DNA from 4 places in the Mesorhizobium sp. W050 genome. Region 4 is predicted to be linked to each of the others. Evidence: predicted binding sites of a transcription regulator. Region 4 holds the regulator's gene; each other region holds the start of a gene.
What was found. The regulator PhoB, encoded in region 4, activates phosphate uptake and scavenging genes when phosphate is short. The targets are predictions, from matches to a motif close to TGTCATNNANCTGTCAT.

Region 1: ACYG9Y_RS15310 (RNA degradosome polyphosphate kinase) is a predicted target of PhoB. The motif match lies at 5,914-5,930, and genes of this name have one in related genera.
Region 2: ACYG9Y_RS17115 (LTA synthase family protein) is a predicted target of PhoB. The motif match lies at 4,416-4,432, and genes of this name have one in related genera.
Region 3: ACYG9Y_RS07080 (esterase-like activity of phytase family protein) is a predicted target of PhoB. The motif match lies at 5,415-5,431, and genes of this name have one in related genera.

What each region holds. Positions count from the first base shown of each region.
Region 1 covers NZ_JBTTIH010000001.1:3,157,842-3,165,664, forward strand. The annotation lists gene fumC (class II fumarate hydratase) at 1-550, shown strand, start outside; gene ACYG9Y_RS15295 (DoxX family protein) at 805-1,227, shown strand; gene ACYG9Y_RS15300 (DoxX family protein) at 1,366-1,773, shown strand; gene ppx (exopolyphosphatase) at 2,035-3,567, opposite strand; gene ACYG9Y_RS15310 (RNA degradosome polyphosphate kinase) at 3,567-5,759, opposite strand; gene ACYG9Y_RS15315 (zinc-finger domain-containing protein) at 5,993-6,238, shown strand; gene ACYG9Y_RS15320 (FAD-dependent monooxygenase) at 6,258-7,496, shown strand; gene ACYG9Y_RS15325 (TIGR02117 family protein) at 7,720-7,823, opposite strand, start outside.
Region 2 covers NZ_JBTTIH010000001.1:3,491,626-3,499,448, forward strand. The annotation lists gene mltG (endolytic transglycosylase MltG) at 1-502, opposite strand, end outside; gene fabF (beta-ketoacyl-ACP synthase II) at 705-1,967, opposite strand; gene ACYG9Y_RS17100 (acyl carrier protein) at 2,002-2,238, opposite strand; gene fabG (3-oxoacyl-[acyl-carrier-protein] reductase) at 2,460-3,197, opposite strand; gene fabD (ACP S-malonyltransferase) at 3,258-4,205, opposite strand; gene ACYG9Y_RS17115 (LTA synthase family protein) at 4,483-6,411, shown strand; gene rpsF (30S ribosomal protein S6) at 6,724-7,224, shown strand; gene rpsR (30S ribosomal protein S18) at 7,224-7,472, shown strand; gene rplI (50S ribosomal protein L9) at 7,739-7,823, shown strand, end outside.
Region 3 covers NZ_JBTTIH010000001.1:1,487,699-1,495,521, reverse strand. The annotation lists gene ACYG9Y_RS07110 (ATP-binding cassette domain-containing protein) at 1-593, opposite strand, end outside; gene ACYG9Y_RS07105 (substrate-binding domain-containing protein) at 680-1,693, opposite strand; gene ACYG9Y_RS07100 (sugar phosphate isomerase/epimerase family protein) at 1,809-2,717, opposite strand; gene ACYG9Y_RS07095 (Gfo/Idh/MocA family protein) at 2,714-3,745, opposite strand; gene ACYG9Y_RS07090 (LacI family DNA-binding transcriptional regulator) at 3,941-4,966, shown strand; gene ACYG9Y_RS07085 (ferritin family protein) at 4,994-5,308, opposite strand; gene ACYG9Y_RS07080 (esterase-like activity of phytase family protein) at 5,541-7,007, shown strand; gene ACYG9Y_RS07075 (L,D-transpeptidase) at 7,086-7,823, opposite strand, start outside.
Region 4 covers NZ_JBTTIH010000001.1:5,850,985-5,858,807, forward strand. The annotation lists gene pstC (phosphate ABC transporter permease subunit PstC) at 1-250, shown strand, start outside; gene pstA (phosphate ABC transporter permease PstA) at 247-1,563, shown strand; gene pstB (phosphate ABC transporter ATP-binding protein PstB) at 1,581-2,405, shown strand; gene phoU (phosphate signaling complex protein PhoU) at 2,447-3,151, shown strand; gene phoB (phosphate regulon transcriptional regulator PhoB) at 3,168-3,857, shown strand; gene ACYG9Y_RS28345 (ROK family protein) at 3,888-5,123, opposite strand; gene xylF (D-xylose ABC transporter substrate-binding protein) at 5,384-6,424, shown strand; gene ACYG9Y_RS28355 (sugar ABC transporter permease) at 6,569-7,823, shown strand, end outside.

The DNA.
Region 1 (7,823 bases), 2.7 Mb from region 4:
CAACGCGGCGGCCGCCGCCCTCTTCAAGATCGCCAACGACATCCGCTTCCTCGGCTCCGGCCCGCGCTCGGGCCTCGGCGAACTGTCGCTGCCGGAAAACGAGCCGGGTTCCTCGATCATGCCGGGCAAGGTCAACCCGACCCAATGCGAGGCTCTGACGCAGGTCTGCGTGCAGGTGTTCGGCAACAACGCCTCGCTGACCTTCGCCGGCAGCCAGGGCCATTTCGAGCTCAACGTCTACAACCCGCTGATGGCCTACAACTTCCTGCAGTCGGTGCAGTTGTTGGCCGACGCCTCGATCTCCTTCACCGACAATTGCGTCGTCGGCATCGAGGCTCGCGAAGACAACATCAAAGCCGCGCTCGACCGCTCGCTGATGCTGGTGACCGCGCTGGCGCCGACGATCGGGTACGACAATGCCGCCAAGATCGCCAAGACCGCGCACAAGAAGGGCACCACCTTGCGCGAGGAAGCACTGGCCACTGGGCTGGTCAGCGAGGCAGACTACGACCGGCTGGTGCGGCCGGAGGACATGACGCATCCGGGTTAAGCCATTCCAGGGAAAGTGCCTTGCGTTTCCTCGGGAAGCGCGCAGCCCTCTTCTTGGGGATTGCGTCAACTAGAAATCCGAATTTGTGGCGGGACAATTTGCTCCCGCCGCTGCTGGCCGCGACAAGAATTTTGCGTCGGTCGAACGATCCCGAAATGTACGTCCTGTGAACAATGTGTCGCCGGACTGGCGGCTTTGGTGAACAGTCGGCTTGGTCTATCTGACGGGACATCAACCCTTTTCGGAGAGCCACCATGTCCATCAACACTTCCGCTGCCGGCGCCGGCATCGCGTCCAACAGTTCCACCACCATCCTGCTCGGCCGCATCCTGCTCGCCGCCATCTTCCTGCTTTCCGGCTTCGGCAAGCTCACCGCCATTTCGGGCACCGCCGGCTATTTCGGCGCCATGGGCCTGCCGGTGCCGACCGTAACGGCCATTGTCGTCGGCCTGATCGAATTGCTCGGCGGCCTTGCCGTGATCGTTGGCTTTCAGACCCGCATCGCCGCCTGGGTGCTCGCGGTCTTCACCATCGCCTCGGCCTTTGTCGCCCATACCGGCTGGGCCGACCAGAACCAGATGATCCATTTCCTGAAGAACGTCGCCATCACCGGCGGTTTCCTGCTGCTGGCTTCCTCGGGCCCTGGCGCCTACTCGATCGATGCCAAGCGCGGCTGAGCTTTCCCTTCCCAAGCCTGAAAAAAGCGGCGTGGAATTTTCCACGCCGCTTTTTCGTTGTCTGCCCAAGCGCACGCTCGTCCCATCCCTGCTAGGATCGGTCTCGAAACAGCCGGCGGACAGACAACGGAGATCACCATGCCCCGCGATGCATTGCTTCTGATTTCCCGGCTGCTGCTCGCCGCCCTGCTCGTTCCCTCCGGCTACCACGCGCTCGCCGACATTGCCGGGACGACCGGCTATTTCGCCGGCCTCGGCATGCCATTGCCGACGCTTGCCGCCTGGGGCACCGGGCTGTTCGAGTTGATTGCCGGTCTCTTGATACTGGTCGGCTTTCAGACGCCGGTCGTTGCGATACTTCTTGCCGCTTTCTGCATCGTTGCGGGCTCCATCGGCCACTACGGCCAGGGCGGCGATGACCCGATGCTCACCTTCCTGCACCAGCAGATGCTGATGAAGGATATTGCTATCGCCGGTGGATTCCTGGCGCTAGCCATGGCCGGCGCCGGGGCCTGGTCGATCGACGGGCGCCGCGCCGCGGTCTGATATCGTCAAATATCGTCCCGGTTGAACCATCGATGCCCGAGGCAGGTCGACCCCCACTCCGTCTCGGCTTCGCCGAGCCACCTCTCCCCCGATCGACGGGGTAGAGGAAGGGCGCGAGCCTATTGCCGCCAACGCTTTCCAACGAGGCTCCCTTCCTTTCCCTCCGGAGGGGAAGGTGGCGCTGCGAAGCAGCGACGGACTGAGGAAGCCGGTCCTCGAACGCGAGTTCGACGACGACATGGTTTTGCTGTCAGGCCGCGCCTACTTCACCGACACGCTCTGCCCACCCTCGACCGCCAGCACCAGCCGGCGGTTGGTGATCCGCGCCAGTTGCGCCAGCCGTCCGGCCGGGCGTTCGCCGTAAAGATCGGAAAGTGAGGCCGGCAGCACCAGCGCCAACGTGCCATTGCCGCGGTTTTCCCATTTCAGCCGCGGCATGACGCCGGGCATGGCTGCAGTCAGCAGATAGACGACGCGCAGCACCGCCGCCAGGATGCGGGCGCGCTCGAGATAGCGCGGCGTCGCCAGGCCGCGGATTTCCGGCGCCGCATCGTTGAACACGCCTTCGTGGCGGAACAGGCCGACCAGCGCCAGGAAGGCACGGCCGGGGTGATCGACGCCAATGAAGGAGGCGTGGGCAATGATGTTGAGCGACTGCTTGCCGCGATATTCCGGGTGTGCGCGCCAGCCTATATCGGCCAGCAGACAGGCAGCGTGGCGATAGCGCGCCTCATCCTCCGTCTCGTCGATGCCGAAGGCGGCAAAGGTCTTGTCCGTCCATTCGACAAGCTCATGCGCATGGGTGACCGAGCGCGACCGCAGCCGCGCCAGTTCCTCCGAAGCGGAGACCAGCGGATCGGCCTTCTGCTCGGCAGGGTCGAGCAGCGAATAGAGAAACCCTTCGCGCACGCCCAATGCCGAGACGATGATCTTCGACGGCTGCATCGCCGCCATGATCTCCTGCAGCACGACCGCGCCATAGGGCAGCAGCGAACGGCGGTTCTTCGACACACCTTCGATGCCCTTGACCTTCTCGATCTCGCCTTTCGCCACCTGCTTCAGGAAATTGGCGGCGCTTTCGACACCGATCTCATAGTGGTGCATGACGCCAAGCGGGTAGTTGGTCATTTCCATGTGCAGCCGGGCAAGGTTTCGCCAGGTGCCGCCAACGGCGTAAAAGGGCCGTCCCAGCCCGCCCTTCAACAATTTGGCGCGCGCCAGTTCGTCGCGGGTGATCTTTGCCGCCTGGGCGAGCGAATTCCTGGCCATGTCCTGCAGCCGCAGGCCACCCAGCGGCAGCGTGATGCCGTCGCCGATCGCCTCGCCATTGATGTCGATAAGCTCCAGGCTGCCGCCGCCAAGATCGCCGGCAATGCCATTGGCGGGGTGGAAGCCCGAAATGACGCCAAGCGCTGAATAATGCGCCTCCTGCCGGCCAGTGAGCACGCGGATCTCGGTCTTGAGCACATCCTGGGCGCGGTGGATGAAGTCGGGTCCGTTGATCGCTTCGCGGGCCGCGGCCGTTGCCAGCACAAACATGTGCTCCGCACCCGCCTGGTCGGAGAGCGCGCGGAAACGGCGGAACTCCTCCATCGAGCGCGTCACCGCCTCGGGATCGAGCTTGCCGGTCGAAACGATGCCGCGGCCGAGACCGGCCAGCATCTTTTCGTTAAACAGCAAGGTAGGCGAGCGCGCCAGCCCTTCATAGACGACAAGGCGGATCGAGTTCGAGCCGATGTCGATGATGGACAGCGGCCGGCGATCCTGCAGCCGGCCTTGGGACGTTGAAATCATCAGCCGGTGTTCTTCTTGCGACGCTTGAACTGCGCGATGCGCTTGGGCGCATGCGACTTCAGCGCGTCACCCCGTCCCGACAGGCTCGGATTGGTCATGAAATATTCCTGCGCGTTGAACGGTTCCTCACCCTCCTCCAGCACGACGCGCCGGGAGGTTCCGTCAGCCAATACGTCGAAACTTTGCTGGTTGTCCATGATGTTGCCCAGCATGATCTGGCCAAGGATCTGTTCATGCACCGTCGGATTAGTGATCGGCACCATAGTCTCGACGCGGCGGTCGAGATTGCGTGGCATCAAGTCGGCCGAGGCGATGTAGACGATCGCCTCGTCCGACGGCAGGCCATGGCCGTTGCCGAAGCAGTAGATGCGGCTGTGTTCGAGGAAGCGGCCGACGATCGACTTGACCCTGATGTTTTCCGACAGGCCGGGCACCTGCGGCCGCAGGCAGCAGATGCCCCGCACGACGAGATCGATCTCGACGCCGGCACGGCTGGCGTCATAGAGCGCGTCGATGATGTTGGGATCGACGAGCGCGTTCATCTTCATCCAGATGCGCGCCGGACGGCCAGCCAGCGCGTAGGCGACCTCGTCGGCAATGTGCTTGAGGATACGGCTGCGCAGCGTAAACGGCGAGATGGCGATCCGCATCTCATCGGTCGGCTCGGCGTAGCCGGTGATGAAGTTGAACAGCTGGGCGACATCGCGCGCGATCGTCGGATCGGTGGTGAAGAAGGACAGGTCGGTGTAGATGCGCGCGGTCACCGGATGGTAGTTGCCGGTGCCGAGATGTACATAGTTGCGCAGCTTGCCGTCCTCACGCCGCACCACGAGCGACATTTTCGCATGGGTTTTCAGTTCGAGGAAGCCGAACACGACCTGGACGCCGGCGCGTTCGAGGTCGCGCGCCCAGCGGATGTTGGCTTCCTCGTCGAAGCGCGCCTTGAGCTCGACCAGGGCGGTCACCGACTTGCCGGCCTCGGCCGCGTCGACCAAGGCGCGCACGATCGGGCTGTCGTTGGAGGTGCGGTAGAGCGTCTGCTTGATTGCCACCACCTCCGGGTCGGCCATTGCCTGGCGCAGGAACTGGACCACCACGTCGAAGGATTCATAGGGGTGGTGGACGACGATGTCCTTCTCGCGGATGGCCGCGAAACAATCGCCGCCATGCTCGCGGATGCGCTCGGGAAAGCGTGGATTGTAGGGGGTGAACTTCAGGTCGTCGCGTGGCACGGCGACGATCTCGGAAATCTGGCTGAGCGCCAGCGGGCCGGTCAGAACGCTGATGCGGCTCGAAGAGACGCCAAGCTCGCCGGCGACGAACTCGCGCAATTCGCCGGGCATCGACTTGTCGAATTCGATGCGGATGACCGAACCGCGGCGGCGCCGCTTCAGCGCCGTCTCGAACAGGCGCACGAGATCTTCCGACTCTTCCTCGACCTCGATATCGCTGTCCCGGATGATGCGGAAGGTGCCGGAACCCTTGACCTCATAGCCGGGGAACAGCTTGCCGATATAGAGGCCGACAGCCTCCTCCAGTGGAATGAAGCGAACGTGCTGCTTGCGGTCGGGCAGACGGATGAAGCGCTTCAGCGCCACCGGCAGGCGCAGAAGCGCGCTCATCTCCTCGCCATTCTTGCGATGGCGCAATTGCAGCGCCATCGAGAAGCCGAGATTGGGAATGAACGGAAACGGATGCGCCGGGTCGATCGACAGTGGAGTCAGCACCGGGAAAACCTGGTCCTGGAAATGGTCTTCCAGCCAGACTTTCTCATCCTTGGTCAGTGCATCGCGGGTGATGCTCTCAATGCCTTCCTTGTTGAGCAGCAGCATCAGCGCCGAAAGGCTGTTCTGCTGGTCCTCCTGCAGCCGCTCGACTTCGCGCAGCAATTGTTCCAGCTGCTGCTCCGGCGTGCGGCCGTCGGGGCTCTTGAGCGCAATGCCTTCGCGCACCTGGCCGGCAAGGCCGGCAACGCGGACCATGAAGAATTCATCGAGATTGGCGGCCGAAATCGACAGGAAACGGACGCGTTCGAGCAGCGGATGGTGCTCGTTCTGCAATTCCTCGAGCACACGCCGGTTGAACTGCAGCCAGGAGAACTCACGGTTGACGAACCGATCGGGGTTGCCGCCCTCGGGGCTCGCCACCTCGACATTGATGAATTCGCTCTGCACCGGCTTCAGTTCGTTCATGGTTCCTGCTCTTCCCCGCCAACCGTCCCTTGGAGCGCCGCTGGACGTGCCATGCCTCTAACACGCTTTTGTGACGCATGGCCCTTCGGCGAAAACCATTCCGATTTCAGGGACATGCACTTAACCGGCTCACCGTATCCTCTGACAGGCTTTTGCGACAGTTTCATTTCATCGATCTTGCAAACAGGCCTGTTATGTTCCAGATGCTTTTCGACGAGATCAAGGAGACGACGATGGCAGGCGGTTCCATTCCCCATTTCCAGAACGATGCGGGCCATCCGGCAATCGACATCGGCGTCAAGGAATTCATGTGCACCGGCGCCAACCCGCCCTTCGACCACCCGCATGTGTTCCTCGACATGGGCGACGACAATGAAAAGGTCTGCCCCTATTGCTCGACGCTCTACCGCTATTCGGCGAAGCTGAGGGCGACGGAAACGCTGCCGGCCGGTTGCCTTTATATCGACCAGGCCGCCTGATCCTTCCGCGACAAGCCCGATGGAAGACATCAGGTCCCGGCAGGTCATAATCGCCGGGGCCGGCATCGCCGGGCTGACCGCTGCCCTTGCCTTCGCCGGACGGGGTTATCCGGTAAAGCTGATCGAACAGGCACAGCACCTAGAAGCGGCCGGCGCCGGCATCCAGCTTTCGCCCAACGCAACACGCATTCTTGGAAAACTCGGCGTGCTCGACCGACTGCTGCCCGCAGCGTTGCGGCCGGAAGCGGTCGTGCTCAAGGACGCCGGGACGCTGCGCGAACTGGCGCGGGTACCGCTTGGGCAAGCCGCCGAAGCGCGCTGGCAGGCGCCTTATCTCGTCGCTCACCGCGCCGATCTGCAGGCAGCGCTGCTGGCGCAAATGGCCGAACGGCCGGAGATTGAGCTCATCACCGGCGCCCGCGTGACCGGCATCGTCAAAGACGCGCAATATGTCGCCGTGACCGCCGAAGTGGACGGCCGCGAGATCGAGGCACGCGGCAAACTGCTGGTCGGCGCCGACGGCGTCTGGTCGGCAGTCAGGGCGCAACTCGCAGGCGAGGACTTCGTCAAAAGCCGTTTTTCGGGCGAACTCGCCTGGCGAGTCACGATCGCGGCCGAGAGCGCCGCCGGCGAAGCCTTTGTCGCGATCGGCGCCGCCGACTGCGTCACCACGTTCCTGCATCCAGGCTTCCACATGGTCGCCTATCCCGTCAGCAAAGGCCGGGCCTTCAATCTCGCCGCCTTCACCAAGGGCGAGCGCATGGCGGAAGGTTGGTCAGGCCATGCCGATCCCGCGATCCTCACGGCTGCCCTGCGCGGCACCGCGCCGGGCCTGACGAAGCTTGTGGCACTGGCCGGCCCATGGACGGCCTTTCCGATCCACACCGTCGAACAGAAGCGGTGGACGAGCCCGCAGGGCATCGCGCTGATCGGCGACGCCGCGCACGCGATGACGCCGTTTGCCGCGCAGGGCGCGGCAATGGCGATCGAGGATGCCATCACGCTTGCCGACGCTATCGCCGATTTCCCTGGCGATCTGCCCAGAAGTTTTCAAATCTGGGAAAATCTTCGGCGGCCGCGTGTCGCCAAGGCCGCGCGTCGTGGGGCCGTAAACCGCCTCGCCTGGCATGCTGCCGGCCCGGTGGCGATCGCCCGCAATCTGTTCCTGGCCATGCGCTCGCCCGACAAGCTCGCCGCCGACCTCGACTGGCTCTATGGGTGGCGAGCGGACGCTCGGCAGTCTAGATCGTCGACTTAGCGATCCTTCCCACCCCCCTCTGTCCTGCCGGACATCTCCCCCGCAAGGGGGGAGATTGGATGTCGCCGTCGCCTTCGCCAAAATCGCCGGCGTTGCAGCAGGAGCGCCGCGGGCAAAACGGCTGATCTCCCCCCTTGCGGGGGCGATGGCCGGCAGGCCAGAGGGGGGTGCTGTCCCGCTGACTTCAAAAGATCCAACACTGTCGCGGTGCGATGAAGGACTGCTAGTTATAAAACCGCATCGACAAGCCCAGCGAGGCCGGCAGCGGGTTCCACCAGCCGGTGCGCAGGCCGGCGGTGCGCAGGCCGGCGGCTGTCCAGGTGTTAC
Region 2 (7,823 bases), 2.4 Mb from region 4:
CGACCGTCAGGCCCTCGGGAATGGTCAGCGAATACATCACCGACTTGCCGCTCTTCAGAAGCTCCATGATGTCGCGCATGGAGGCGCGCGGCTTTATCTCGTATTCGCCTGCCTTCAGCGCTGAATCATTGCCATAGACCCGCACGGCGATGCGGAAGATGCGGGCATCGCTGATCAGCCCACGCCGTTCGAGCTGGTCGGCAATATCCTGGACGCCGGTGCTCGGCTTGACCAGGAAGGTGTCGCCGGCCACCGACGGGCCCGGTTCGTTGAATGCCTGCTTGCCGAAATAGAGCGAAACGCCGGCGGCGAGGATCATCAACATCACCGCGGAGATGACGAAGTTCATGAACACGACGACTTGGCTGCGCGAGGCGCGCGAGCGCTTTGGTGGTGGTGTGCCGGCTTCCGGGCGCAAAGCTTCGGCCGCGGTCTTCGGCACGATCGGGCCGGTCTGCTGGTTTTGTCCGAATTGTCCGCTGCCGCCCGGATTGGTGTTCATTAGCGCCCTACCATCTGATCTCTTAGAGCGACCATGCGCCCGATTGGACGCACAGCGTGCCCTAACATTTCAAGCCTACGCATCGTGCTTTTAAAAAAAGCGCCTTCGGTTTCAGGCCGATGCGACGAATCCCCAGCGGCAGAGTAGGCTTGAATATGGCAAAATTGACGACAGACCGCTGGCGCGCCGGTCGATACCGCAATCAGCCTGTATAACGCTGGAATACCAGCGAAGCGTTGGTGCCGCCGAAGCCGAAGGAGTTGGACAGCGCCACGTCGACCTGGCGATGCCGTGGCGTGTTCGGAACAAGATCGATCGCGGTTTCGCGTTCCGGGTTGTCAAGATTGATGGTGGCTGGCGCGATGTTGTCTCTGATAGCGAGGATCGAAAAGATCGCCTCGGCGGCGCCCGCGGCACCCAGGAGATGGCCGATCGACGACTTGGTCGATGACATCGAGATTTTCGAGGCGGCGTTGCCGACCAGCCGCTCGACGGCGCCGAGTTCGATCGTGTCGGCCATGGTCGAGGTGCCGTGCGCGTTGATGTAGTCGACGTCGGCGGGCGTCAGCTTGGCCCGGTTCAGCGCCGCCGTCATGCAGCGGAAGGCGCCGTCGCCGTCTTCGGCCGGTGCAGTGATGTGATAGGCATCGCCGGTCAGGCCGTAGCCGGTGACCTCGGCATAGATCTTGGCGCCGCGCGCCTTGGCGTGTTCGAGTTCTTCCAGCACGACGACCCCGGCGCCCTCGCCCATGACGAAGCCGTCACGGTCGCGGTCATAGGGACGCGAGGCCTTCTCAGGCGTGTCGTTGCGGTCGGTGGACAGTGCCCGGCAAGCAGCGAAGCCGGCAAGCGATAGTCTGGTCACCGGCGATTCCGCGCCGCCGGCCAGCATCACGTCGGCATCGCCGAAGATGATCAGGCGGGCGGCATCGCCAATGGCGTGCGCGCCGGTCGAGCAGGCGGTGACGACGGCGTGGTTGGGGCCTTTCAGCCCATGCCGGATCGATACCTGGCCAGATACCAGGTTGATAATGTTGCCGGGAATGAAGAATGGACTGATACGGCGCGGTCCGCGCTCTTTCAGGATGATAGCGTTCTCGGCGATGCCCTCGAGGCCGCCAATGCCGGAGCCGATCATGACGCCGGTGGCGCAGCGCTCGGCTTCGGTGCTGGGCTCCCAGCCGGAATCCTTCAGCGCTTCGTCGGCGGCCGCAATCCCGTAAAGGATGAAGTCGCCGATCTTGCGCAGTTCCTTGGGCTCGAGCACGGCTTCGGGATTGAGCGTGCCGTTGGTGCCGTCACCGCGCGGAATGACGTGGGCTATCTTGCAGGCAAGATCTTCCACTTCGAACTCGGTGACGCGCTTGGCGGCGCTGCGGCCGGTCAGAAGTTCCTTCCAGCTGTGCTCGAAGCCCATGCCGAACGGCGAAACCAGGCCAAGGCCCGTGACGACGACACGCCTCATCGCAGGTCCTCCCCGGTGATGACTGCGGATAGTGTCAGGCCGAAGCCTTGTCGATGTACTTCACGGCATCGCCGACGGTCAGGATGGTCTCGGCCGCATCGTCCGGAATCTCGACGCCGAACTCTTCTTCGAAGGCCATGACGAGTTCGACCGTGTCGAGGCTGTCCGCGCCCAGATCATCGATGAAGCTCGCCTGCTCCGTCACCTTGTCGGCATCGACGCCAAGATGTTCGATGACGATCTTCTTGACGCGCTCTGCGGTGTCACTCATTTGGGGCATCCTCGTCTTTTGTTTGTCTGTCTTCGTTAGCGGGCAGAATGCCGCTAATCAAGCTGAAAGATGGTCCTGCCGGAAACGCAACGATGCCGGACCGGTTTTTGCCCGAACCGCCGGGTTGCGGGCCGCATTACACGAAAAATGGCTGAGGTCCAAGGCGAAATGGTCTCTTTTCACAAGCCGGCCATGTCTTCTTATCACCAGGCAATATCCCGTCAGATCATGGCCATGCCGCCGTTGACATGGATGGTCTGGCCGGTGACGTAGGCTGCCTCGTTGGAGGCGAGATAGGCGACGGCCGACGCCACTTCAACACTCGTGCCCATACGGCGCGTCGGGATCGCGGCCATTATCGCGTCTTTCTGCTTGTCGTTGAGCTTGTCGGTCATGGCCGATTCGATAAAGCCCGGGGCGACGCAGTTGACGGTGATGTTGCGGGTGGCGATCTCCTGCGCCAGCGACTTGGAAAAGCCGATCATGCCGGCCTTGGAGGCGCAATAATTGGTCTGGCCAGGATTGCCGGTGACGCCGACCACCGAGGTGATGTTGATGATGCGGCCATGGCGGCGGCGCATCATCGGATGGGTCAGCTCGCGGGTCAGCCGGAACACGGCGGTGAGGTTCACCTCCAGCACGCTGTCCCAATCCGCGTCCGCCATGCGCACGAACAGGCCGTCCTTGGTGATGCCGGCATTGTTGACCAGTATGTCGACGCCTTCGAGTTCGGCTTCGGCCTTCTGACCAAGCGCCTTGACCTCGTCACGGTCGGCAAGATTGGCCGGGAACAGCTTTACCCGGTCGCCGAGTTCGCCGGCCAGGGTCTCCAGTTTCTCGATGCGGGTGCCGTGCAGGCCGACAATGGCGCCTTGCGCATGCAGCACCCGGGCAATCGCCTCGCCAATGCCGCCCGATGCGCCGGTGACGAGCGCCTTGCGGCCGGTCAGTTCGAACATTTTCGTCTCCTGATCTTAAGAGAACACCCTTCCCACGGGAGGGGTTGAATCGCCAGTGGATTATGCAAGAGCGGCCAGCGCCGCCTCGACATCGGCCGGCGTGCCGACGGCCGATGTGGCGATGTCGCGGCTGATCCGCCGCGCCAGGCCGGAAAGCACCTTGCCGGCGCCGATCTCAAACAGCGTGGCGACGCCATTGGCGCCGAACCACTCCACCGTTTCGCGCCAGCGCACGCGGCCGGTGATCTGCTCGACCAGGCGGCGCGCGATCTCGTCGGGGTCGCTGGTCGGGACTACAGTGACGTTGGAGACGACGGGCACCACCGGTGCATTCTTGGTCACCCCGGCCAGCGCCTCGCGCATGACATCGGCCGCCGGCGCCATCAGCGCCGAATGGAAGGGGGCCGAGACCTGCAGCATCAGCGCCCGCTTGGCGCCCTTTTCGGTGCACAGTTTCGCGGCGAGTTCCACCGCCGCCCTGGCGCCGGAGATCACCAGTTGGCCGCCGCCATTGTCGTTGGCGATCTGGCAGACTTTGCCGGATCCCGTTGCGGCCTCGGTGCAAGCGGCTTCAACGTCGGGCTGTTCCAGTCCGATGATCGCCGCCATGGCGCCCTCGCCGGCCGGCACCGCCGCCTGCATGGCGTTGCCGCGGATGCGCAGCAGCCGGGCGGCATCGGCGACCGAAACGAAACCGGCCGCGGCAAGGGCGGAATATTCGCCGAGCGAATGACCGGCAACGTAGGCAACCTTGTCCTTCAGCGAAAAGCCGCGCGCTTCCAGCGAGCGGATTCCCGCCAGCGAGACCGCCATCAGCGCCGGCTGGGCATTGGCAGTCAGGGTCAGCGCCTCTTCCGGGCCTTCCCAGATCAGTTTCGACAGCTTTTCGCCCAACGCATCATCGACTTCCTCGAACACCCTGCGTGCCTCGGGGAAGGCGTCGGCGAGGTCCTTGCCCATGCCGACAGCCTGGCTGCCCTGTCCCGGAAAGGTGAATGCGACGGCCATTTGGGCGCTCTCCAGCGGCTGATTTTTCCTGCCTGTGACGCAAGGCGGACCGTCAAGTCAAGCCCGGAGGCGGCATTTCCGCTCTCGCTTGAACCGGAGCTGACCTCGAGTCCCTGTTCCCAAAGGCTTTTCGCCGATCACACCTGATGAAAACCGCTCACGAATCGTTTGCTGGCTCTTCTTATTTTCGCCACAGGCGCTAGCTTTTGCATGACAGTTCTATGACAGAACGGTGGCGCGAGTGGAAATTCGCGTTGCTTGGGCCGGGGGAAGAGACGTGGCTAGGATCAGGAAGGGCGCGGCCGTATCCGCGCCACAGTTCTTGGAAGACGATCCGTCCACCGGCTACCTGCCGGGGCGCAGATGGCCGGTCATCCGCTACGGTCTGGTCACGCTGCTTGCCTCCGCCATCCTGGTGTTCGCCATCGAATGGATCGTGCGCGGCGACTTCTTCGGCACAGTCGACTTCTTCCTGCAGCCATTCAAGCCGGGCTGGACCACCATCATTGTCTTTGCATTGGTGCTGATGGGACTGGACGCCGTGCTTGGCCGCAGTCACCAGAGCCTGATGATCGTGGCGCCGCTGACGCTGGCGCTGGCCTTTGTCGGGCATCAGAAGTCGCATTATCTCGGCGATCCGCTCTACCCAACCGATTTTCTTTATTCGCGCCAGATCATGGCACTGATGCCGCTCCTGGTGCGCGAGCGGCCTTGGACGGCGCTCGCCATGGCGGTCGGCATCGTCGCCGGCCTGTCGCTGCTGATCTATGGCTGGCGGTTGTGGCGCCGCAAGGTTCCGATCCTCAGCCGCAAAGGGCGGCTGGCGCGGCTGACGCTGGCAGTGCCGCTGCTCGCCTTCTTCGTCTCGATCATGGACTACGCCACCTTCTCATGGACCCGCGACCGGCTGCAGATCATCCCGATCATGTGGGACCAGAAGGAGAACTACGCCTCCAACGGGTTTGCGCTGGCCTTCGCGCTCAACGTGCCGATGGCGCATGTCTCGGCGCCGGCGGGCTATTCCGACAAGGCGATCGACGCGATCGACAGGCCTGCTGTGGCGGCCTCGGTACCGGATGAGAAACCCGACATCATCGTGGTGATGAGCGAATCTTTCTGGGATCCGACCAAGCTGCCCGGCGTCACAATCACGCCTGACCCGATCCCCAATGTGCGGGCGCTGCGTTCCGGCTATATGTTTTCGCCGGAATTCGGCGGCATGACCGCCAACATCGAATTCGAGGCGCTGACCGGCTTTTCCAATGCCTTCCTGCCGGCAGGCTCGATCCCCTACCAGCAATATGTGCGCACGCCGACGCCGTCGCTGGCGACCTTCCTGAAAAGCGAGGGCTACCGGGCGCGCGCCATCCATCCGGGCACCAACTGGTTCTGGAACAGAGGCGCCGTCTATGCCGATTTCGGTTTCAACGATTTCCGCTCGGAAGAGACGCTGCCGCCACTGGAAAAGCGCGGGCCGCTGGCTTCCGATGCGTCGATGACCGACGAGATCATCGCAGAGGCCGACGCCAGCGAGCGGCCGGTGTTCTTCTTCGCCGTCAGCCTGCAGAACCACGGTCCCTACGAGCCGTACCGCTATTACAATCCGACCCACAAGGTCGCGGCGCCGATCAGCACATGGGCGCGGGAATCGCTGCTCAGCTATGCCGAAGGCTCCGCCGATGCCGACCGTGGCCTCGAACGATTGATCGAATGGGCGAAGAAGCGCGAGCGGCCGACGGTCATCGCCTTCTTCGGCGACCATCTGCCGCCGCTCGGCCCCGTCTATGTCGAAACCGGTTACCTGAAGGACAATGTCGCGCCGCGCAAGGAACCGACGCCGGAGGCGGCACTGGAGCATCATCAGACGCCGCTGGTCATCTGGTCTAACCGCACCGGTCCGGCGCAGGATATGGGCGCGGTGAGCCCGGCCTTCCTGCCCTACCATATCCTTACCACGGCCGGGATCACGCACCCCTACTATACCGGCTTCTTAGGCGCGCTGCGCGAACGCTATCGCGTCGTGGATCGCAATCTGCTTCTGACACCGTCAGGTGAGGCCACGGCGGACTGGGCGCGGCAGAAGGACATCGATCCGGCGATCAACGATTTCCGCATGCTGCAATACGATATGATGTTCGGCAAGCGTAAGGCGGCTCCGGACTTCTTCCCCGAAACGATCAACGGTCGTACCCCGCATACGAGTTGATGCCTGGTCTTTTCCAACCCTGCGACGCCAGGACGCTGTCCGGAGCATGCGTTACCCTTGCCTTCCAGCCAAATTGCTAATATAGACGCCCGCAATCTGCCGGTCCTTGCTGGGGGCTGAACGGAGGGCCGGAGGTTTTACCCAAAACCTTCGTGTGAAGCCAGAAGCGCTTCCGCCTCCCGTGTCTCCGCTCTCGACCGTCTCGAAATGCTCCTTTCTTCCTCGCCCCCTCGGGACCAGCGGGTCAGAGAAGTTGCAGAGGCTTTTGCCGCGAGGATCCGGGAGAGAAACGAAGAAAGGCACTGAACCACTATGGCTCTATACGAACATGTGTTCCTTGCCCGGCAGGACCTCTCGCAGCAGCAGGTCGATGCGCTTGTCGAACAGTACAAGGGCGTCATCTCCGCAAATGGCGGGTCCGTCGGCCGGGTCGAGAACTGGGGACTGAAGTCCCTCACCTACCGGGTCAACAAGAACCGGAAGGCTTACTACACGCTTATGGACCTCAACTGCCCGCCGGCAGCGCTCAACGAGATGGAGCGCCAGATGGGCCTGTCCGAGGACGTGCTGCGTTTCCTGACCGTCAAGGTCGAGGCGCATGAGGAAGGCCCGTCGGCCATGATGCAGAAGCGCGAAGAGCGCTCGGAACGCGGCGGCTTCGGCGACCGCGACCGTGGTGATCGTGGTCCGCGCTCGTTCGGCGACCGTGATCGCGGCGACCGTGGCGATCGTCCGCCGCGCTCATTTGGCGACGCCGGTGGTGATCGTGGTCCGCGCCGTCCGCGCGAAGGCGTTGAAGGAGGTGCAGAATAATGGTCGACATCAATCAGATCCCGACCCGGCGCCCGTTCCATCGCCGCCGCAAGACCTGCCCGTTCTCCGGCGCCAACGCGCCCAAGATCGACTACAAGGACGTGCGTCTTCTGCAGCGCTACATTTCCGAGCGCGGCAAGATCGTGCCGTCGCGCATCACCGCCGTCAGCCAGAAGAAGCAGCGCGAACTCGCCAAGGCGATCAAGCGCGCCCGCTTCCTCGGCCTGCTGCCCTACGTGGTTCGCTAAGACTTTCGAGCGGGCGGTTCGCCGCCTGCTTCCTTCTCCCACGGCGACGGGCGCCGCAGGGGTAATTTGATGATGCATGTCGTTGTCCCAAAACCGGGACCACTCTTGGCGACATGCATTGAAATCCCGAGTTGAGGTGAAAAGCCTCTAACTGCCGCGACAGGCAGGACAGCGACACCGGCGCCAAGGCGCTCAGAGCTTCCTGACCTGTTCCATTCAATTCGGCGCCGATCCCGCGGTCGGTGCCCAGACGAAGGAACAAAACCATGCAAGTGATTCTTCTCGAACGCGTTTCCCGCCTCGGCCAGATGGGCGATACCGTCAAGGTCAAGGACGGCTTTGCCCGCAACT
Region 3 (7,823 bases), 4.4 Mb from region 4:
ATCGAGCGGCCACTCGCCCGCACCTGGCGCACGAAATGAAAGACCTTGGCGGTCTCGGTCAGCGACAGCGCCGTCGTCGGCTCGTCGAGGATGATCAGCTCGGCCTGCTTGTAGATGGCGCGCGCGATCGCCACGCCCTGGCGTTCACCGCCGGAGAGTTGGCCGACGATCGAATGCGGCGTGAACACCTTCGAGGTAAAGCCGATCTCGCGCATCAGCCGGCTCGCCTCCTCTATCTCTTTATTGACCTTCAGAAAGCCCATGAAGCCGGTGAGTTCGCGGCCCATGAAGATGTTGCGCACGATGGTCTGCTGCACGGCCAGCGCCCGGTCCTGGAAAACCGTCTCGATGCCGGCGTCGCGCGAGCGTGCCGCACTCCAGCCGGTCACCGGCTTGCCGCGCACCAGGATCTCGCCGCTGGTCGGCTTGACGACGCCGGACAGGATCTTGATCAGCGTCGATTTGCCAGCGCCATTGTCACCGATCAAGCCGACCACCTCGCCGCGGTCGACCGAGAGATTGACCCCGCCCAGCGCATAGACCTGGCCATAGGATTTGCTGATGTCGCGCAGTTCGATGATGCGTTCGGCCATGGCGATCCTCGCTCCTGTGGTATCATCCCGGCCTGGTGCCGGCGGTCCTGCCGGCCGGGCTTGCGCCCAGCCGGCAGTTTGGGAGGTCAGCGCAGCGCCTGCTTGGCGAGCTCGGCGACGATCTCGTAATTCTGCGGCGTGACGAAGCCCGCCCCGGTGTCGACATTCATCGGCGCCAGGCCCAGCACCACCTGCTGGCAAAGGCTGAGGATCGGCAGATAGCCTTGCAGGAACGGCTGCTGATCGGCCGTCAGCTGCACCCAGCCGCCCTTGAACGCCTCGACGATCTGCGGGCTGGTGTCGAAGCCGAAGTTGAAGATGTCGCCGGGTTTGCGTCCCGCCGCCTGCATGTAGGTGGCGACGTTGCCCAGCATCTGGCCGCCGGGATAGCCGACCGCCTTCACATCGGGATTGTTGAGCAGGGCCGCGGTGATCACCGGGATCGCCAGATTGGGATCGGACGCCCATTCGCCGCTCGGCGGCGACGACAGCTGGATGACCTCGACGCCGGCCTCCTTGAGTGCTGCCACCGTGCCGCGCTCGCGCGCACCGCGCGCCTCGTTCTCGAACGGGCCGATCATGATCGCCTTGTCGCCGGACTTGAGATTGCCGAGCTTGAACGCTTCAGCGCCGAGCGCGCGGCCCTGCTGCTCCTGCTGGGCGCCGACATAGCCGCCGCCGAACGCAGCCACCACCGTCGGCACCGGCACGTTCTGGTACATCATCTTGATGCCGTCCTTGTGCGCCTGTTCGGCCAGCGGCATGATCGCGGCGTCGCCGGGATGGCCCATCATGGCAATGCCGTTGGGCTTCACGGCGACGGCCTCGCGCAATTGCTGAACCATCTTCTCGACGTCCCACTGCGAGAAGATGTAGTCGACCTTGGGTCCGAGATCGGACGCCGCCTGCTTGGCGCCATTGTAGACGATGGTGCCGAAAGCGTCGCCCTCGGCGCCGCCGACGAAAAAGCGGATGTGGACATCCTTGCACCACTGGGCGTCGAGCGCCTGCGCCGGCAGAGTGGAGATGGCAGCGCACAGCGCCGTGGCGGCGGCCACGACGGTCGAGCGCAGAAGTGTCGTTCTCATTGCGATGCTCATGCACGTTCCTCCCTTTTGTCCTCGGTGAGCCGAGGGGTTCGTCGTTCGCTTTTCGGCAGTGCTTGTCGGCAGTGCTTGGCAATCTGTCAGGCCGGCTCCTCCCACCGGCCCTCGGTCACGCTGGGTTCGGCAGGTAGGTCGCTCCTCCCCGGCATTGCTTGAGGTATTCCAGCCCGCGCACCTGGCCTGTGATTTCGAGGTCGCCGCGATAGACCGGGTCGTGCCAGCCCTCGATGTCGATGGCGCCCTTGTAACCGGCCAGCCGCAATTCGCTGATCACCCGCGTCCAGTCGCTGTCGCCAAAACCAGGCGTGCGCATCTGCACGAAGGGCAGCTTGCCGAACACGCCGTGCTCGCGGATCACATCCCAGCGCACCGTCGCGTCCTTGCCGTGGACATGGAAGATGCGCGGCGCCCATTTGCGGATCTGCGGCATCGGGTCGATGAGATAGACCAGCTGATGGCAGGGCTCCCATTCGAGGCCGAGATTGTCGTCGGGCAATTCGTTGAACATCAGCTCCCAGGCGTCCGGATTGTGGGCGATGTTCCAGTCGCCGGCGGCCCAGTTGCCGTCCATGGCGCAATTTTCGAAGGCAATGCGCACGCCCTTGTCGGCGGCGCGTTTGGCCAGCGGCCCCCAGACCTCACGGAAGCGCGGCAGGCTGTCGGTCAGCTTCTTGCCGCGCAGACGTCCGGTGAAGCCGCTGACGATCGAAGCGCCGAACAGATGCGCATTGTCGATGACGGTTTCCCAGGCCGCGAGCACGCCGCGATCGACCTCGCCATCCTCCAGCGGATTGCCGAACACGCCGATCGACGACACGGCGACATCGGCATCGCCGATCGCCTCGCCAATCTCACCGGCGAGCCGCGCCAAATCCTTGCCGCCCAGCGTCTGCCAGAAGAAGGGCTGGATGCTCTCGAAGCCGAGCGGCAGAATCTCTTTGATGTAGGCGGCCGGGTCTTCGAGATTGGCCCGCACCATGGTGCCGATACGGATGTCGAGAAGCGGGTTTGGCATCATGATGCTTCCTGTGTGATTGCGACGCGCCGTCCGGTCTCGGCGCTTTCGATGGCGCCAAAAACCATGGCCAGGCTTTTGATGTTGTCGCTGCCACGGGTTTCCGGCTCGCTGCCGGTCTCGATGGCGTGGATGAAATCCTTGATGATGCCGAGATGACCGCCGACGCGGTCGGCGGAATCGAGCGGCGGTACTGTGATGGGCTGGGTCAGGTCGAACAGGCCGTCGCGGACCGACAACACAACCTCGGCCTTCAGTCCGTCCTCGCCGTCCCAGAGCAGGCTGCCGTGCTCGGCGACGATGCGCCATGTGCTCTCCCAACTGGTGCGGAAGCCCGCCGCGCACCAGGAGCCTGCATAGGTGAAGCGCTTGCCGCCGCCGAGATCGAAGATAGCGCTGGCCGACGAGCCCTGCCGGTACCAGGAATTCGCCGGATCCCATTCCTGGCAATAGACGCCGGCGGGATCGCCTGCGACCATGTAGCGGGCGGCGTCGAATGTGTGGATCGCCATGTCGAGCAAGAGCACATGCGCCATCTCCTCGCGAAAGCCGCCGAAATGCGGCGCGACGAAGAAGTCGGCATGGATGCTGGTTGGCTTGCCGATGGCGCCGGAGTCGAGAAAGCGCCTTATGCGCCGGACATTTGCGACATAGCGGCGGTTCTGCACGACCGCATGGACGCGCCCCGCGTTACGCGCCGCATCGACGATGGCGCGCGCATTTTCCGGAGTATCGGCCAGCGGCTTTTCCGTCAGCAGATGGCAATTATGGGCAAAGGCGGCAAAGGCGACATCACGCCGGGCGGCTGGAACCACGACATCGAACACCGCGTCGGGCCTGGTCTGGTCGAGCACCGCGTCGAGGCTGGTGCCGATTACCGCGCCGTCGAGCCCGTATTCGTGCGCCCTCGCCTTCGCCCGTTCGGCGTCGAGATCGACAAGGCCGACAATGGCCAGCCCGTCGATCTGCCTCGCGGCATCGAGCCAGGCCTTGCTCATCGCACCACAGCCGACGAGGACGGCATTCATCATCCGGCATTCCTCCCGTCCGGTCCCTCCAGACCGAATGTCACGGCATTTCCGGCATCACCGTAAACGTTTCTCCGTAAACGTTTACGAGAACACACCCGATGGCGTAGAATGTCAATCGGCTGCCAGCGAAAAATCATCCCGAAGCCTTGGCCTGGGCGGCAGCCGGTGCTAGCCAAGACAGGGGGAGAACTGTCCTTGGCGTCCAGCATCCATGACCTTGCGCGTCACCTGAACATTTCGATCGGCACCGTGTCGCGGGCGCTGAACGGCCGCGCCGACGTCAATGCCGACACCCGCCAGCGCGTGCTCGCCGCCGCCAAGCAATTGAACTATTCGCCCAACCAGTCCGGCCGCAGTCTGCGGCAAGGCACCACCCATTCGATCGCCTTCATGCTGCAGCCGCATCCGGGCGACCAGCAATATGGCGAACCGTTCTTCATCCCGTTCCTGATCGGTCTGCAGGGCCGACTGGCCGAGGATGACCTGGATCTGATGGTCGTCATGGGCGAGCCCGGCCAATATCAGCAGGAGAGGCTGCGCCGCGTGGTTGAGACGCGCCGAGCCGACGCGGTCGTGTTGGCCAATACACGGCGGGAAGACGATCGGATCGACTATCTCAGCAAGGCTGGCTTTCCCTTCGCCACGCTTGGCCGAAGTCAATCCGGCGACGACACCTATCCTTCGCTCGATATCGATTTCGAGAGGGCGGGTGACGAAGCCGTCGACCGGCTGGTCGCGCGCGGCCACCGCCGCATTGCCGCCATCCGCCCTTCGCTGGATCTCAACTTCGGCTACCTGTTCCTCGACGGCTACCGCAAGGCGCTGGGGCGGCATGGCATCGAAGTCGACCCCGGCCTGATCGCCGACGGCTTCATCAACGAGGCCGGAGGCTACCAGGTGACGCCGCGCGTGATGCTCTCCAAGGACCGGCCCACAGCCATCATCTTCAACAATGACGCAATGGCGCTCGGCGGCTGCAAGGCACTGGCCGAGATGGGCATCAGGCCCGGCCACGACATCGCGGTGATCGTCATCGTCGACACGCCGCTCTGCCGTTATTTCTCGCCGGCGCTGACCGCCTTCCGTCCGTCGCTGGAGCCGATGGGCCGGCGGCTGGCCGAAATGCTGCTGGCCTCGCTTCCCGCCTTTGCCGGCCCGGAAGGTCCGCGCATCATCCGCGAAGTCTGGCCGCTGGAGCTGATCGCCCGCGACAGCGATTGATCCGCCGCGGAGGAAGGCCGGCGGGCCTCAATCCACCTTCTTCTCGCCCCGCTCGCCGGCCTTGACGATGTCGCCGGTGGTGAACAGGATTTCCTTCAGTTCCGTGCGCCAGTCTTTCTTCTGGCGCAGCAGGAATTCCAGATCCATGCCGAAATGCTTGAACTCCTCGCCTTGCGCGTTCTTCATGATCGCCTTGGCCTGAGGGTCTTTCTCGACCGACATGCGCTGTTCGTACCAGCTGATCGCCTCGGCCTCTTCGATCAACGAGGTGATCATGCGGGCAAAGGTCCGCACCTCCTGCGTCAGTTCTTCCGGTGGCTCGTGATACTGATCGAAACCCATTTATCCCTCCTGGGCCCGGGGCTCGACCGGCCATCGCAGGCGACGCTTGGGCTCGCGTGCAACGGATCAGGCTGGAAAATGGTTCCGGAGCGCGTGCGACACGGTCTGTCACGCAACTATCATCTTCGCGTCCTAGACCGCTCATCGGTGGGCGCGGCATCGTCGATTGCGGCGGCTTCGTCATCCGGCCGTTCCGGCCCGTTCCGTCACAAAGAGGTTATCCCATGAAAAATTGCACCGAACCGTGTCGCTCGGCGCCGCATTGGCGCTGTTTAGCGCCCTGACCCCTGCCCTTGCCGACAGCACCGCCACCGTTGGCGGCTTCGTCAACAAGGGCCTGGTCGGCGTCGGCCGCATTCCGGCCGATCAGAAGGACAAGTTCGGCGAGACCTTCGGCTCCGGCTCCGGCATGTCGATCGACGCCGCAAGCTGGACCCATGGCGCGGATGGCTACAAGGGTTCGCTGTGGCTGCTGCCGGATCGCGGCTACAATGTCGTCGGCACCACCGACTACCGGCCGCGGCTCAACACTATTCGCATCGAGTTCACGCCGACCGCACTGGGCGCCACGCCCACCGCCGGCCAGGAAAGGACCGGCGTCAAGGCGACGTTAGCCGATTCCCTGCTGCTCACCGACGACAAGGGCGCAGACGCCACCGGTCTCGATCCGCTCAACGGCTTGCGCGCGGCCAATGGCGACCTGCCGATCCTGCCCGAGGCCAATGGCAAGCTGGCGCTCGACAATGAGGCGATCGCGCGGCTGCCCGACGGCACCATGTTCATCTCTGACGAATACGGCCCCAACATCTACCGCTTCTCGGCCGACGGCCATCTGTTGTCGGCAACGCAGCCGCCCGCCGCTTTGGTGCCGATGCGCAAGGGCGCGCCGAACTTCGCCTCCGACAATCCGGGCCCCGGTGCAGCCGAACCCGATCCGAAGGATCCCGAAACCGGCCGCCAGAACAATCAAGGCCTCGAAGGCATGGCGCTGACGCCGGACGGCAAGTCGCTGATTACTGTGCTGCAGTCGGCGCCCCGCCAGGATGGCGGCGATTCGCCCGCGACGCGCCAGAACACCCGCGCGCTGGTCTACGACGCCTCCGACCCGGCCCATCTCAAGCTGGTGCATGAATATGCCGTGCCGCTGCCGGTGTTCAAGGACGCCAAGGACAAGACCAAGGTCGCCGCGCAGAGCGAAATCGTGGCGCTGTCCGACAAGACCTTCCTGATGCTGGCGCGCGACAGCGGAAACGGCCAGGGGGTGAAGGGCGATACTTCGCTGCTGCGCCAGATTTTCGTCGTCGACGTCTCTGGCGCCACCGACATTGCCGGCGGCGCCTTCGATGCCGCCGACAAGCCGCTGGCGCCCAAGGGCGTGCTCGACCCCTCGGTGACGCCGGCCAAGCTGACGCCGTTCATCGACATCAACGACAACAAGGAACTCGGCCGTTTCGGCCTGCATGACGGCAAGCCCAACGACAAGAACAATCTGTCGGAGAAGTGGGAAGCAATGTCGGTGGTCAGCGTGCTCGATCCGGCGCTGCCCGACGACTATTTCCTGTTCGTCGGCAACGATAACGACTTTCTCACCGAGGACGGTTTTCAGGTCAGCGCGCCCTACAAGGCCGAAGACGGCGCCGATGTCGACACCATGTTCCTGGTCTATCAGGTCACGCTTCCGGGCCTCGCCAAGAAGTAGCCGTATACGGAGAGGCGGACGCGCCCGGCGCGTCCGCCTCTAACCGTTTGTCGGCGATCAGCGATGCCGTGAAGGCACCTATTTCAAAATCTCCGCATCCCTTGGCACGCCGGCATCGATCGGCTCGGCGGTCCGGCTCGACACAGCCATGATCTTGCCCGCGGCCGACAGGTTCGGGCGCACATAGACCTGGGCTACGCCGTTGACCCGGCTGTAGAGGTCGATGATGTCCTGGTTCATGAAGCGCACGCAGCCCGACGACGCGTTCTTGCCGATGGAATCCCATTCCGGCGTGCCGTGCAGCCGGTACATCGTGTCCTTGCCGTCGCGGAACAGATAGAGCGCGCGCGCGCCGAGCGGGCTCTGCGGTCCGGGCGGCATGCCGTCCTTGTATTTCGCCAGTTCCGGCCGGCGCTGGATCATTTCCGGCGGCGGCGTCCACACCGGCCATTTCTTGCGCGCCTGGATCACGGCGCTGCCGGTCCAGCCAAACCCGGCCTTGCCGAGGCTTACGCCATAGCGCATTGCCTTGCCGCCATCGCGCACCAGATAGAGAAAATGCTCGGATGTATCGACGACGATCGTGCCGGGTTTTTCGCCGGTCGGATCGTCCACGATCTGGCGCACGAACTTCGGATCGAGCTTGGCCACGGGGATTGCCGGCAATGAAAAGCCCTCATCGACGCGCGCCGAATACATGGTGGCGGCATCGCCCAGAGCCGGTTCGGGCGCCGGAGCGGGCGTTGGCGGCACCACGACGTCGGTCGTGGTGCAGGCTGAAAGCGCCATGGAAGCGGCACCCAAAGCGGATATTCC
Region 4 (7,823 bases):
GCGCGCCATCGGCGAGACGATGATCGTCGTGCTGGCGGCGGGCGTCGCGGCCAATCTGACGGCCAACCCGTTCGAGGCGATGACGACCATCACCGTCAAGATCGTCAACCAGCTGACCGGCGATCTCGAGTTCAACTCGCCGCAGACGCTGGTCGCCTTCGCGCTCGGCCTGACGCTGTTCGCGCTGACGCTGGTGATGAACATCGTCGCCCTCTACATCGTGCGCAAGTACCGGGAGCAGTACGAATGACCGACATCCCCCTGGACACGATGGCGGGTGCCGTCGCGCGTCCGCGCCGCGACATCGGGCTGAAGGCGCGCTACGCCGCCGAACGCCGGTTCCGCATCTATGGCGTGATTGCGATCTCGGTGGGCCTGGCGTTCCTGGCCATCATGTTGATCACCATCGTCTCGAAAGGCTACACCGCCTTCTGGCAGACGACGGTGACGCTGCCGGTCACCTTCGACGAGAAGGTGATCGATCCCTCCGGCAAGCGCGCGACCGACCCTACCGTGCTGATCAAGGCGAACTATCCCAAGCTCGCCGAAAACGCGCTGGTGGCCAAGCTCGGCATCGATCCGGCCAACAAGCCGATGATGCTGAAGCTCAAGGGCTTCCTGTCGGAAGGCGCCCGCGTCCAGCTGCGCGACATCGTCTCCGCCGATCCGTCGGTGATCGGCACGACGCGTGACGTCGACATCCTGGCCGCCGCCAATCTCGACTCGGCCTTCAAGGGCCAGATCGACCTCGGCGTCGATGAAGCGCGCCGCAAGGTGTCCGACCAGCAGATCGACTGGATGAACAAGCTCAAAGCCGAAGGCGCGATGGCCGAGCATTTCAACACCGGCCTGTTCAGCTATGGCGCCTCCAGCCGGCCCGAGACGTCGGGCATGGGCGTGGCCATCATCGGTTCGTTCTACATGATGGTGATCGTGCTTTTGCTGGCGCTGCCGATCGGCGTCGCCGCCTCGATCTATCTCGAGGAGTTCGCCAAGAAGAACCGCTTTACGGACCTGATCGAAGTCAACATCAACAATCTCGCGGCGGTGCCGTCGATCGTCTTCGGTCTGCTTGGCCTTGCCGTGTTCATCAACTTCCTCGGCATGCCGCGCTCGGCTTCCTTCGTCGGCGGCCTGGTGCTGACCTTGATGACGCTGCCGACCATCATCATCGCGACGCGCGCCGCCCTTGCCGCGGTGCCGCCGTCGATCCGCTCGGCAGCGCTCGGGCTCGGCGCCTCCAAGATGCAGATGGTGTTCCACCACATCCTGCCGCTTGCCGCCCCAGGCATCCTTACCGGCACCATCATCGGCCTGGCGCGTGCGCTCGGCGAGACAGCACCGCTGCTCTTGATCGGCATGGTCGCTTTCGTCGCCGATTATCCGACGACGCCTTTCGATCCGGCGACCGCGCTGCCGGTGCAGATCTACATGTGGGCAAACGAGGCTGAGCGCGCTTTTGTCGAGCGCATGTCCGGCGCCATCATCATCCTGCTCGTCTTCCTCATGGCCATGAACATCACCGCGATCGTGCTTCGGCGCCGGTTCGAGCGGCGCTGGTAGAAAAAAGGCAATTTGGTATGAACATCATGACCGAACAGTCCCTTGAGAATGCAGTGGGCGACAAAATGAACGCCAAGTCGAACGAAGTCATCAAGATGCGCGGCGACAAGGTCGGCGTCTTCTACGGCGAGAAGCAGGCGTTGTTCGACGTCAATCTCGACGTCCGCCAGAACCAGGTGACGGCGCTGATCGGCCCGTCCGGCTGCGGCAAGTCGACCTTCCTGCGCTGCCTCAACCGCATGAACGACACCATCGATTCGGCGCGGGTGACCGGCAAGATCACGCTCGATGAAGACGACATCTACGACAAGAACATCGATGTCGTCGAACTGCGCGCCCGCGTCGGCATGGTGTTCCAGAAACCCAACCCGTTCCCGAAGTCGATCTACGAGAACGTCGCCTACGGCCCGCGCATCCATGGGCTGGCCAAGCGCAAGTCCGACATGGACCAGATCGTCGAGCAGAGCCTGAAGAAGGCTGCGATCTGGAACGAGGTCAAGGACCGCCTGCAGGAGCCCGGCACCGGCCTGTCCGGCGGCCAGCAGCAGCGCCTGTGCATCGCGCGCGCCATCGCCGTGTCGCCGGAGGTGATCCTGATGGACGAGCCCTGCTCGGCGCTCGATCCGATCGCCACCGCCCGTGTCGAGGAGCTGATCGACGAACTGCGCCAGAACTACACGATCGTCATCGTCACCCACTCGATGCAGCAGGCGGCGCGCGTGTCGCAGCGCACGGCGATGTTCCATCTCGGCTATCTCGTCGAGGAGGGCGCCACCGACAAGATGTTCACCAACCCCGACGACAAGCGCACCCAGGACTACATTACCGGCCGCTTCGGCTGAGCCGTCCGGCGGGTGAATTTTCAGGCACGAGGACCAAGATCATGGGTGAACATACCGTCGCCTCCTTCGATGAAGAGCTCGGGCAGATCAGCAAGCTGATACGCGACATGGGCGATCTGGCCGGCTCGATGGTCAGCGGCTCGACCAAGGCGCTGCTCAATTCGGACAATGCGCTGGCACAGCGTGTCGTGTCCGACGACGCCATCATGGATGCGCGCCAGCGCGAACTGGACGACCGCGCCATCACGCTGATCGCCAAGCGTCAGCCGATGGCCAACGATCTGCGCGCCGTGGTCGGCTCGATCCGCATGGCGGGCGACCTCGAGCGCATCGGCGACCTCGCCAAGAACATCGCCAAACGCGTCGGCACCGTGGGCTTGAGCGTCACGCCGCGCGACCTCTCGCACTCCATCGACGCCATGGCGCAGCTGGTGCTGATCCAGGTGCAAGGCGTCGTCGAGGAATATGCCGCCACCGATGCGGCAGCGCTTGCAAAACTCAGGAATGACGACGAGCGCATCGACGTCAAATACACGTCCGTGTTTCGTGAGCTCTTGACCTACATGATGGAAGACCCTCGCAACATCACCGCCTGCACGCATCTCTTGTTCTGCGCCAAGAATCTTGAGCGCATCGGCGATCATGTCACCAACATCGCCGAAAATGCGTATTATGTGCTGACCGGCCAGCAACTGCCCGCCAATCGTCCGAAGCAGGACGAGACGGCGATGGCCATGCCGGCCTGATGAGGGTGAACTGCCGATGATCGCGCCACGCATCATGGTCGTGGAGGACGAGGAGCCGCTAGGCGTGCTCCTCCGCTACAACCTCGAATCCGAAGGCTATCACGTCGAGGTGGTGACACGCGGCGACGAGGCCGAGATCCGCCTGCAGGAAAACGTGCCCGATCTCCTGGTGCTCGACTGGATGGTGCCCGCTGTTTCCGGCATCGAGCTCTGCCGGCGGCTTAGAGTGCGGCCCGAAACCGAGCGGCTGCCGATCATCATGCTGACCGCGCGCAGTGAGGAAAGCGATCGCGTGCGCGGCCTGTCCACCGGTGCCGACGACTATCTGGTCAAGCCATTCTCGACGCCGGAGTTCATGGCGCGCGTGAAGGCGCTGCTGCGCCGGGCCAAGCCGGAAGTGCTGTCCAGCGTGCTCAAGGTCGGCGACATCGTGCTCGACCGCGAGTCGCACCGTGTCTACCGCAAGAAGAGCGAGATCAGGCTCGGACCGACCGAGTTCCGGCTGCTCGAATTCATGATGCGCCATCCCGGCCGCGTGTTCTCGCGCAGCCAGCTGCTCGACAATGTCTGGGGCGAGACGATCTACATCGACGAGCGAACCGTCGACGTCCATGTCGGGCGCTTACGCAAAGCGGTCAACAACGGCCGCATGCCGGATGTCATCCGTACCATTCGCGGCGCCGGCTACGCGATCAGGGAAGACTAGGATGCTGCGCGTCGCGCCGTTGCCGGCCATTCAGGCGACATGCTTGCCGGATTTGGCCTGAATGCCCGGCGCGAAAATCTCCTGATCGACGAAGCCGAGCGCGCGCATGGCACAGCCTTCGCGGATCAGCGGCAGCTCGTTGGGCTCGGTGTCGAAGGAGATCGACTTCGAGTGCTGGCCGCCGGCGGTCTGGGCGATCGCTTCGCGCAATGCCGGCTCGATCAGGTCGAAGGCGGCGGCGCTGACGCCAACCATGGCGACAGGCGCCGGGTCGATCAGCGCAAACAGGCTGCCGAGGCCGAAGCCGAGCGCCTCACCGGCCTTGCGATAGGCTTCGCGCTCCGGGCCATCGGTTTCGCGGGCGCGCGCGGCGAGTGCGCGCATATCAGCGTCGCCGATATCGACCGGCTCGGCATCTTCGCTCATCATTTTGGCGCTGCGCCAGATGGCGTAGTTTCCGGCATAGGCCTCGACGCAGCCGCGCCGCCCGCAGCGGCAGAGCGCGCCGCCCGGACGGTGGATCATGTGGCCGAACTCGCCGCCCGAGGAATGGGTGCCGGTGAACAGTTCGCCTTTCAGCACCAGCCCCATGCCGATGCCGTGCGACAAGAGGATCGCGATGAAATTGTCGCGGTAGCGCTCGGGCTGGCGCCATTGCAGGGCCACCGCCATCATATTGCAGTCGTTCTCCATGGTGGCAGGAATGCCGAATTCCGCTTCCAACATGTCGGCGAAGGCAATGTCGGTCAGTGGCGTGATTGGCGACCACAGCATGGCCCGCGCCTGCGAATCGGTGATGCCCTGGATGCCCATGGCAATGCGGGCGATGCTCTGGACATCGAGGTCCGGGTCCGCGAGACGCCGCCCGACGATTGCTACGCATTCGCCGATCAGCTCGTCGCGCGGCATGGTCAGCGTGTCGAGCCGGCGCTGTTCTTCCGCGACCACCTGGCCGGCATAGTCGGTGACGGTGACGGAGAGGAAGTTCAGCGACAGCACCACGGTCATGACCGCCGCCGCTTCCGGGTTGAGGCCAAGGCCGACCTGCGGCCGGCCGCGTTTCAGCGAGCCGGTCTCGCCAGGCTTGCCTTCAATCAGGATGCCTTCTTGAATTAGATCAGACGAGATTGCCGATATCGTCGAATGGCTGAGGCCGGTGGTCGCCGCAATCTCGGTCCGCGACGGCTGGCCGGCCCGGCGCACGGCCGAAATCACCATCGCACGGTTGCGACGGCGCAGATCGTCGTGGCGGATCCCAACCGACATTTGTTTTCCTCCCGGCCTCCTCGCGCCTCATGATAGTGTTCGACGGCACCAGCCAAATATTGGCAGACGCCGGCAGCCCTGTCATTGTTTATTGCGGAGCTCGAAAAAATTCGGCAACGCCATCAGAATCCATCAGAATCGATGTTGACAGCGCCTTATCATTGAACCAGTATTTTTTCGAGGCTCGAAAAAATAGGGCCTCCGTGTGCCGGCCCTCGGGCCAGTTTTGTCGCGCCGCACCCGGCGCAGGGAGGATTATGATGAACAGATTTGCAGCCGCCATGCTGGCGGGTGTCGCCATGTCGCTGGCGCTGATGTCGGTCGCGCAGGCGAAGGACAAGGTCATCGGCGTGTCGTGGTCGAACTTCCAGGAAGAGCGCTGGAAGACCGACGAGGCGGCGATGAAAACGGCGATCGAAGCCGCCGGCGACAAGTACATTTCGGCCGACGCGCAGTCCAATCCCGGCAAGCAGCTGACCGACGTCGAAAGCCTGATCTCGCAGGGCGCCAACTCGCTGATCATCCTGGCGCAGGACGCCTCGGCCATCGGCCCGGCGGTGCAGAAGGCGCTGGACGAAGGCATTCCGGTCGTCGGCTATGATCGCCTGATCGAGAACAAGGACGTCTTCTACCTGACCTTCGACAACAAGGAAGTCGGCCGCATGCAGGCCCGCGAAGTGTTCAAGGCGAAGCCCGAAGGCAACTATGTCTTCATCAAGGGCTCGGGCTCGGATCCGAATGCCGATTTCCTGTTCTCGGGCTCGATGGAAGTGCTCAAGGAAGCCATCGACTCGGGCAAGATCAAGAATGTCGGCGAGGCCTATACCGATGGCTGGCTGCCGGCCAACGCCCAGAAGAACATGGAACAGTTCCTGACCGCCAATGACAACAAGGTCGATGCCGTGGTTGCGGCCAATGACGGCACCGCCGGCGGCGTTGTCGCCGCGCTGACGGCGCAGGGCCTTGCCGGAACGGTTCCGGTCTCGGGCCAGGACGGCGACCATGCCGCCCTGAACCGCATCGCGCTCGGCACGCAGACGGTGTCGGTGTGGAAGGACGCGCGCGAACTCGGCAAGAACGCCGCCGAGATCGCCTCGCAGCTTGCCGATGGCAAGAAGACGGGCGACATTGCCGGCGCCAAGGACTTCACCACGCCTGGCGGCAACACCGTCAAGTCGCTGTTCCTGACCCCCGTCGCGATCACCAAGGACAACCTCAACGTCGTCATCGACGCCGGCTGGATCAAGAAGGACGAAGTCTGCACCGGCGTCGCCGCCGGCAGCGTCGCGGCTTGCAACTGATCTCGACGACTTGAAGAAATGAGGCGCCGCGGCTGTCAAGCCGCGGCGTTTTCTCTACGAGAATTGTGTGTTTCCGCCATCGGCGGCAAACTTCTAGGCTGTGGTCCGGCATCCGCGCCAGACGGCAAGCCGCTGGAGGACATCATGACCGACACGACCTCAAATCCGCAGGCCGATACGGCACGAGCGTCTGAACTCGGCGCGGTCGCCCGGTTCCTGAAAGCGACCGAGCTCGACACGCGCATGCTCGGCATGGTCGGCGCGCTGCTGGTCATCTGGGTCGGCATACATATCCTGTCGGGTGGGCTTTTCCTGACGCCGCGCAATCTTTGGAACCTGTCGGTGCAGACGTCCTCGGTCGCGATCATGGCGACCGGCATGGTACTGGTCATCGTCATGCGCAACATCGACCTTTCGGTGGGCTCCGTCGAAGGCGTGATCGGCATGATCATGGGCGTGGCACAGGCCGAATTCCTGATTCGCGTCATCGGCTTCCAGCTTGGAAACCCCTGGCTCTGGATCGTCGCGCTTGCCGCCGGCGTGGTGCTTGGTCTGCTGATCGGCGCGTTCCAGGGCTTCATCATCGCCTATATGCAGGTTCCGGCCTTCATCGTGACGCTTGGTGGCCTGCTGGTCTGGCGCGGCATGGCATGGCTCATCACCAGCGGGCGCACGGTCGCGCCACTCGACGCCACCTTCCAGCTGATGGGCGGCGGACCACGCGGCTCGATTGGCGCCGCTGCCAGCTGGATCGTCGGCATCGTCGCCTGCGCGGCGGTCGCCTTCGCGCTGCTCAACGGTCGCTCGCAGCGCAAGCGCTTCAGCTTTCCACTGCGCCCCGTCTGGGCCGAGACCCTGCTTGGCGTGGTCGCTTGCGCGGCCATCCTCGGCGCCGTGTGGATCGGCAATTCCTATCCATGGCCGATCGGCATCGTGCGCCAGTACGCACAGCAGAACGGCATCACCGTTCCCGAAGGCGGGCTGTTCATCGCGCATGGCATCGCCATACCGGTGCTGATGGCGGTGACTGCCGGCATCATCATGACGTTCATCACCAAGCGCACGCGTTTCGGCCGCTATGTCTTCGCCATCGGCGGCAATCCGGAGGCAGCGGAACTCGCCGGCATCAACACGCGCTGGGTGACCATGAAGGTGTTCATGATCATGGGTGTGCTGGCTGCAATCAGCGCGGCGATCTCGTCGGCCCGTCTCAATGCGTCAACCAATGCGCTGGGCACACTGGACGAGCTTTTGGTGATCGCGGCCGCCGTCATCGGCGGCACGTCGCTCGCGGGCGGCGCCGGAACGGTGATGGGCGCCATGCTCGGCGCGCTTCTGATGCAGTCGCTGCAATCCGGCATGGTGCTGCTCGGCATCGACTCGCCGCTGCAGAGCATTG